DNA from 2 places in the Microbacterium sp. SL62 genome. Region 1 is predicted to be linked to the other one. Evidence: predicted binding sites of a transcription regulator. Region 1 holds the regulator's gene; the other holds the start of a gene.

Region 1 (4,047 bases):
TCGAGGTCGAGCTCGAGCTCGACGCGGGACTCGCTCGTCTCTCGCGTGATCGATGCGGTGCGGGGCGAGGCGGGGCCGGTCATGATCGCGATCCTACCGAGGCCAGCGCGTCGAGGAACGCGGTGCTCTCGTCGGCCGTGCCCGCGGTCACTCGCAGGTGGTGGGCGATGCCGACGTCGCGGATGAGGACGCCGCGGTCGTAAAGCGCCTTCCACGTCGCCGCGGGGTCATCGACGCCCCCGAACAGCACGAAGTTGGTCCACGACTCGTGCGCGGTGTACCCCAGCGCCGACACCGTCGCCGAGATCCGGTCGCGCTGAGCGACGATCTCGTCGACCATCGACAGCATCGTCTCGGCGTGGCTCAGCGCAGCGGTGGCGGCCGCCTGGGTGAGAGCGCTCAGGTGGTAGGGCAGGCGCACCAGACGCAGAGCGTCGACCAGCGCGGGATCGGCCGCGAGATAGCCGACGCGGGCACCGGCGAAGGCGAAGGCCTTACTCATCGTGCGCGAGACGACCAGCCGAGGGCGGTCGGGCAGCAGCGAGACGGCCGAGGGCTCGTCGCGCGGAGCGAACTCCTCGTAAGCCTCGTCGACGATCACGATCCCGTCCGTGGCGTCGTAGACCGCTTCGACGACATCGAGGCGCAGCGGAGTGCCGGTGGGGTTGTTCGGGGCGCAGAGGAACACGATGTCGGGTCGCTGTTCGCGCACCTGCGCGGCCGCCGACTCGGGAGACAGCGAGAAGTCGTGCTCTCTCTCACCCGCGATCCAGCGGGCCCCCGTGGCCCGCGTGAGGATCGGGTACATCGAATACGTGGGCGCGAAGCCCATCGCCGTCCGGCCGGGACCACCGAACGCCTGCAGGATGTGCTGAAGGACTTCGTTCGAGCCGTTCGCCGCCCAGATCTGGTCGGGGTTGAGGCCGTGGCCGAGGTAGCCGGCGAAGGCCTCGCGCAGACCGGTGAACTCCCGGTCCGGGTAGCGGTTGACGTCGCGGAGCGCCCGGGCGATGGCATCCAGAATGTCGTCTGCGACCTCGGACGGAACGGGATGCGTGTTCTCGTTCACGTTGAGCGCCACGGGCAGTGCTGCCTGGGGAGCTCCGTACGGGGTCATGCCCCGCAGATCGTCGCGAAGAGGAAGGTCGTCGAGGCGTACGGTCACCTCACCCATCGTAGGCGTCGAGGAAGGTCGAGGTGCGCGAGCGGGAGGTCTGCGCTCAGGCCGCGGGAGCGTACTCGGCGGGGATCGCGATGCGCTGTCCCGCCGAGACGGAGCCGCCGGGCAGGGCGTTGAGACGCGTGATCTCGGCGACGACATCACGCGGGTCGGCGGACGGCGCGACGTCTTCGGCGATGGACCAGAGGGTCTCGCCGCTCATGACGGTGATCTCGGTGAACGAGCCGGCGGGAGCGCCCGCGTCGCCGGAGGCGAGTGCGGATCCGCCGCCGACGATCGCCACGGCGAGCACGGCGACGATGGGGAGGGAGACGAGGAACGCCACGACGCGACGACCGCGCGCGGTGATGCGCAGGCGGGTGGACGGGGCGGTGAGGGCGATGCTGCTCATGATGTGCTCCTTGGTGGGGAGAGATTCGCACCCCGCCCTCGGCCGGGAGGACGGTGGTGCGAATCTGTATTCCGAATCTATCTTCGAACCTGTTCGAGTGTCAACACCTCGTGTATCGGAGACGAATCGAACGCGACACGCGCGAGGCTCCGTGTCATTCGGGTCGTCGACCGGATACGGTTTCGACACGGAGACCTCATCACCAACCTCCGACATTCGAATTTCCGCCGTGATTCCGCGGCGCGAGGGGAGCACAGATGACCGACGCGACGACCGCCGCCGGACGCGAGCGGCCGCAGACCCGGCGGCGGAAGAACCTCAGCGACAAGCAGCTGGCGATCCTCGAAGTGATCCAGCGTTCGATCGCGCGGCACGGCTACCCGCCGAGCATGCGCGAGATCGGCGACGCGGTCGGACTCAAGTCGCTCTCGAGCGTCACGCATCAGCTGAACCAGCTCGAGCTCAGCGGCTACCTGCGTCGCGACCCGGGCAAGACGCGGGCGATGGAGGTCCTCATCGACCTGCCCGGCGCCGCCGCCGAGAACCCCGCCGACGCCGCCCCCGCCCTGGGCGACGCCGCCCTGGTGCCGCTGGTGGGTCGCATCGCCGCCGGAGTGCCGATCACCGCCGATCAGCAGGTGGAGGAGATCTTCCCCCTCCCCCGTCAGCTCGTGGGCAAGGGCGACCTGTTCATGCTCAAGGTGTCGGGCGAGTCGATGATCGACGCAGCCATCTGCGACGGTGACTGGGTCGTCATCCGCTCCCAGGCGACCGCCGACAACGGCGAGATCGTCGCCGCGATGCTCGACGGCGAGGCGACGGTGAAGACGTTCCGACGCCGTGACGGTCACACCTGGCTGCTCCCCCGCAACAGCGCGTTCGAGCCGATCCTCGGCGACGAGGCCGTCGTCCTCGGTCGCGTCGTCGCGGTGCTGCGCACCGTCTGACGCGCACGGCTCGAGGCCGGATGTCCGCCGAGGAGTGGCATCCGGCCTCTTCCGTTCCGTCGTGGAAGCCGCGAAGACCGCGCACCCGGGCGGATGTCGGAGGCCCTGCCTAGGGTGGAGTCATGGCTGACACCCTCCCCTACGGTTCCTGGCCCTCCCCGATCACGCCCGAGTCCGTCGCGCGGTCATCGCCGCGCGTCGACGGGGCCCGACTCGTGGGCGACGAGATCTGGTGGGGCGAATCCGTCCCGCACGAGGCGGGTCGCGTCGCGGTGAAGCGTCGCCGCACGGACGGCTCGGTCGAGACGGTGCTCCCGGCTCCCGCCAACGCCCGATCCGCCGTGCACGAGTACGGCGGAGGCGCCTGGACGGCGTCCGACGACGGCGAGCTGTACTACGTCGAGGAGAGCGACCAGCGCGTGTACGCGCTCCGCCCGGGCGGGACCGCGCGCCCCCTCACTCCCGCCGACGACGCCGTCCGTCACGGCGGCCTGAGGTGGGAGCACGGCGTCCTCCTCGCCATCCGCGAGACCCACGGCTCCTCCCACGTCCCCGACCGCGCGATCGTGCGCATCCCCCTCGAGGGGCCGGTCGAGGTGCTCGCCGAGGGAAGCGACTTCCTGGCGCAGCCCGCCCTCTCCTCCGACGGCCGCCGCCTGGCGTGGGTCGCGTGGAACCACCCCGACATGCCCTGGGACGCCACGACCCTTCGCGTGGCCGACCTCGAGACGGGCTCCGTTCGCGACATCGCCGGCGGCGAGCGCCGTGCGCCCCTGCAACCCGTCTGGATCGCCGACGACGAGCTGCTCTACGCCGACGACCCCGACGGTCGCTGGAACCTCTTCCGCCGGCCTCTCGACGGAGACGCCCAACCCCTCGCCCCCGCCGACGCCGACACCGGCGGAGGTCTCTGGGTCCTCGGCACGCGGTGGTTCGGGGCCGCCGACGGTCGCGTCATCGCGGTCCGCACGAACGGCTCCGACGAGGTCGTCGAGATCGCCCCGAGCGGCGTGCGCCCGGTCGACGTCCCCGTCGTCGCGGGAGCCGCGATCGACGACGTCCGCGGCACACGCGCCCTCGTCTCGGGGTCCGATGCGGGCGGACGCGCGGGCCTGTGGCTCGTCGACCTCGAATCCGGCGCGGTCGAGCTCGTCACGGGCGGCGCCGGCTCGTGGGGAGACGAATGGATGCCGGCAGCGCGCGCCCTGTCCACCGACGGCCCGCACGGGCCGGTGCACGCCTTCGCGTACGCCCCCACCAGCCCCGACGTCACCCCGGTCGCGGGCGAGCGCCCGCCCTACGTGGTCCTCGTGCACGGCGGACCGACCTCGCACGTGGGTCCCGCCCCCTCCGCGAAGACCGCCTTCTTCACCAGTCGCGGCATCGGCGTGCTCGACGTCAACTACGGCGGGTCCACGGGATACGGCCGCGCCTACCGCGATCGGCTGAAGGGGCAGTGGGGTGTCGTCGACGTCGACGACGTCGCGGCCGCGGCATCCGCTCTGGCCGATGCGGGCCTGGCCGATCCC
Region 2 (4,047 bases), on a different contig from region 1:
TCACGGTCGATACGCGTCAGCTGGCCTCCGCCGCTTCCCGCTGAACATCCCTCTCGAGAGACCCCCGTGGCCGCACCGGCTCCGGGGGTCTTCTCATTCGAGCCTGCGGCCGCGGCAACCGAGGTGGAAGGGAGCCGGCAAAGCCGTCTCCGGGTGGTGTGGTGACAGAGCAGTATCCCGGAGCCGGAGGAGGCACCCCATGAGCACGCAGATCGCAGCATTCTTCCCGGTCGAGACCATCGTCGACGCGCGCGACCTCCGCGAGGGTGACACGCTCCGCAACGGCGACAAGATTCTCGAGGTCCGCCCCGTCGACGCCGTCTTCCACGGAGAGGTCGCCATCGTCCTCGAGGTCGAGGGCATGACCAACACCATGCGTGTGCCCGGCCACAGCAAGTACCGCATCACGCGCCAGATTCCCGTCACGGCTGACTGGCAGTTCGTCGACGAGTTCGTCGCCGAGATCCCCGTCCCGCTGGCCGCCTGACCCCAGACCCCCACCCCGAGCCTGTGCCGACCGCAGGCTACGCGCGCACCCCACCAGACCCTCGTCGCCCTCACGGGCGGCGGGGGTCTCTTCTTTCGCGGCGGATGCCACCTCTGCGCGCAGCGATCGGCGACGCCGATCCGGGTCTGGTCGTGGAGAGAACACCCACCCCACCAAGGAGGCCCACCGTGAGCATCACCACCGACACGATCGCCGTTCCCGCGGCACAGATCACCCCGGGCGACCACCTGGGAATCACCGGCAATCTCGTTACCGCCGTCGAACCGGTGGACGCCGACGGCCCGGTCAGCATCACCGTCCTGCTGGAGAACGGCGACCCCTTCACATTCCCCGTCCGGGCGACCGGCAACATCGAGATCCTGGCCGCCCGCCCGACGGCCCCCGCGCACACCGCGCGCCGTGACCTCGAGGCGGAGACTGTCTGCGCCGTCGTCTCGATCGGAGCTGCAGCGTGAACACCGCGTCAGCCGCGGCGCCGGCGGAATACCGGTCCTACCCGACGATGACGCTCCCGGTCTTCGACCTCCGGGTGGGTGACGTTGTCGTTGGCACCAACTCCGAGATCGTCGAGATCGACGCCGAGTCCCCGTGGGTCCGCCGTCTCACCGAGCGGTATCCCGCCGGCCAGAAGACCTGCTTCAGCTACAGCTGCGCGGACGAGCTCAAGGTGTACCGGAAGCCACAGCCCGAGAAGGTCTCGGCCGAGACCGTGGGCCCGCCGAGCACCAACACCCAGAACCTCGCTGGCATCCGCTGCCCGCGGTGCTCCTTCGAGAGCGCATTCGTCGTGCAGGTGACGCTCGACATCGTCGTGCTCGACGACGGCTTCACCGACCATGTCATCGAACCCCAGCGCGGTCTCCTGGACGACGACCCCATCCAGTGCCCCGAGGTTCGAGGTGGCTGCGGCCACCGCGGCACCGTGGCGGAGTTCCGCATCCCCGAGGAGGATGTCGCCACTGCATGACCCTGTGTCCCCATCCGATCAGACCCCTGTCGCCGTAACCGGCGGCGGGGGTCTCTTCTTTGGACACCGGCATGATGAGGGCATGGCCCTTTCGCACGCACGTCAATACGGATTCCACGAGCTCGTAGAGGGTCAGGTGGTGCACTTGCGACATAAAGGCGCGCCGGTGACTGAGAAGCCCGAGTACAGCAAGGCGAAGGTGGTCAGTCATCCCAGCGGAACCGAGGGTGAGATGCACGTCGACTTCCGAGTTGATGGGGTGCCCTATCCGATCGAGCTGAGCGAGAAGGTCTACGACGCGTGGAGCCTCCACCGCTAGCCAGCGACCCGAGCACCCCCACCGGACTCGTCCCGGCGGGGGCGTCGACGTATCCGACGCGCGCGGGGCGCGCATCTGGCTTCACGCTGTCGGAACCCTGACGTACACTCGACCATCGAACATCGGTTCGAATGATCGGCAGTGGGTAGGGCGGGTGAGATGAGCGTTCTCGAGGTCCTCGGGCAGATCGACCTGAACGCCCCGCCCGCTGGCATCATCACCCCGGTGACGGGGTCGGTCTCCGCCGGGTTCCCCTCCCCCGCCGAGGGCTGGTTCCGCGGGGATCTCGACCTCAACGAGCACCTCATCCGCGACAAGAACTCGACGTTCCTACTGAACGTCGCCGGGGACTCCATGACGGGTGCCGGGATCTTCGACGGCGACCACATCATCGTCGATCGATCGATCACCCCCAGCCTCGGCGCCGTGGTCGTCGCCATCGTCGACGGTGAGCTCACGCTGAAGACCCTCGCGCGCGAGGGCGGCCGGCTGATCCTGCGCGCGGAGAACCCCCGTTTCCCTTCGATCGCGCTCGAGGGCGACCTCGACGCGCAGCTGTGGGGCACGGTAGTCTGGAATCTGCACCGGCACCAGACATGATCGTCGGGCTCGCGGACTGCAACAGTTTCTATGCCTCCGCCGAGGCCATTTTCGATCCGAAGCTGCGGGGGGTGGCCCTCTGCGTGCTCTCGAACAACGATGGCGCCGTCGTGGCCATGTCGAAAGAAGCCAAGGCGCTTGGCATCAAGATGGGCACGCCCTGGTTCAAGCTGAAGCACTGGGCCAAGGCCCACAACGTTCAGGCTCGATCGTCGAACTACGAGCTCTATGGATCGATCTCGAGGCGCGTGCACGACATCGTCGCCGGCTACGCCGCGCACCACGAGGAGTATTCGATCGACGAGTCCTTCTTTCTCGTGAACGAGGAGAAGAGCGACCTTGCAGAGCTCGGCCGCGAGATGCGCCGGACCATCTACAAGAACGTCGGTGTCCCCGTGTCGATCGGCTTCGCCAAGACCAAGACCCTCGCGAAGCTCGCCAACCATGGTGCCAAGCGCACCGACCGCCTCGACGGCGTCTGCAGCTGGGAGGACTACTCCCCCGAGAAGCAGGAGCAGATCCTTCGGCACTACCCCACCAGCGAGACCTGGGGCATCGCCAGCCGCCTCGAAAAGCGTCTCGCCGCGCGCGGCATCAAGACGATGCTCGATCTTCGCAATGCAGACCCCGACGTCATCAAGAAGGCCTTCAGCGTCGTCGAGCAGCGCATCGTCTACGAGCTGCGCGGCATCCCGTGCATCGAGCTCGAGCCCGTGCGCAAGGTCCGCCAGAGCATCGTCAGCAGCCGCATGTTCGGTCACACCGTCGACGACCCCGCGGAGATCGAGCACGTGCTCTCCGTCTACGCCCAGCGCGCCACCGAGAAGCTCCGCCGCGAAGGATCCGTCGCCGGACACGTCAGCGCCTTCGCCGCTTCCTCCCCCTACGGCGACGACTACACCTCCGCCTACGGGCAGGCGATCTTCGCCATGCCCACCGACGACCCGGTGTCCATCGCGCGCGCAGTCAAGGACTCCATCCGCGACAGGCTGCGCCACGGCGTGAAGTACGTGCGCGCCGGAGTGATGCTCAACAAGCTCTCCCCCGCGCGGTCCCACTCGTTCCTGCCGATGTTCCAGCCCGAGTTCGACAACCGTGGTCTCGGCGAGCTCCTCGACAAGGTCCACAAGCGCCACGGCGATAACGCCCTCGGCCTCGGCCTCGCCGGCCTCCAGCTCGGGGCGTCGTTCGAGATGAGACGGGAGATGCTCTCCCCCCGCGCGACGACCCACTGGGGTGAGCTCGCCACCGCGTACGCGCGCTGAGTGCGGACTCGACGGTCTGCTGACGGAGTTGTGTGCATTGCATACAACCCTGTCCGCGGGCGCTGGTACGGTCGCGAAGTGACCCTGGAACAGCTCGACGACGACAAGAAGATGCGACTGCGATACGCCGGGACGTGCCGTTCCTGCGGTGAGGCTCTGGACGCCGGGGCGCAGGCCGTCTACAGCCGAACGGCGAAGAGCATCTGCTGCCTCACCTGTGCGGGTGAGCCCGCCGAGATCGCCTCGAGCACAGCCGGCGGTTCCGCCCGCCGAGAGTACGAGCGGCGCAAGGCCACGCGCGAGCGCCGGATCCGTGAACGATTTCCCCGGATCGGCGGTCGGATCCTCGCCCTCTTCGACGACCCCCAGAGCACCACCGCCTGGAAGA

What was found. Region 1 encodes LexA, which represses DNA repair genes until DNA is damaged. Its sites were predicted from a motif close to TCGAACANNTGTTCGA; they were not measured.
Region 2: a site for LexA is predicted at 1,910-1,925, ahead of OVA26_RS16745 (LexA family protein). Genes of this name have one in related genera too.

The regions. Positions count from the first base shown of each region.
Region 1 is NZ_JAPPRM010000001.1:1,629,810-1,633,856, reverse strand. It holds gene hisB (imidazoleglycerol-phosphate dehydratase HisB) at 1-83, opposite strand, end outside; gene OVA26_RS07690 (histidinol-phosphate transaminase) at 80-1,174, opposite strand; gene OVA26_RS07685 (LysM peptidoglycan-binding domain-containing protein) at 1,221-1,571, opposite strand; gene lexA (transcriptional repressor LexA) at 1,829-2,518, shown strand; gene OVA26_RS07675 (S9 family peptidase) at 2,641-4,047, shown strand, end outside.
Region 2 is NZ_JAPPRM010000002.1:156,426-160,472, reverse strand. It holds gene OVA26_RS16770 (hypothetical protein) at 1-44, shown strand, start outside; gene OVA26_RS16765 (hypothetical protein) at 200-487, shown strand; gene OVA26_RS16760 (hypothetical protein) at 676-963, shown strand; gene OVA26_RS16755 (hypothetical protein) at 960-1,475, shown strand; gene OVA26_RS16750 (hypothetical protein) at 1,642-1,794, shown strand; gene OVA26_RS16745 (LexA family protein) at 1,954-2,394, shown strand; gene OVA26_RS16740 (Y-family DNA polymerase) at 2,391-3,659, shown strand; gene OVA26_RS16735 (nuclease-related domain-containing protein) at 3,738-4,047, shown strand, end outside.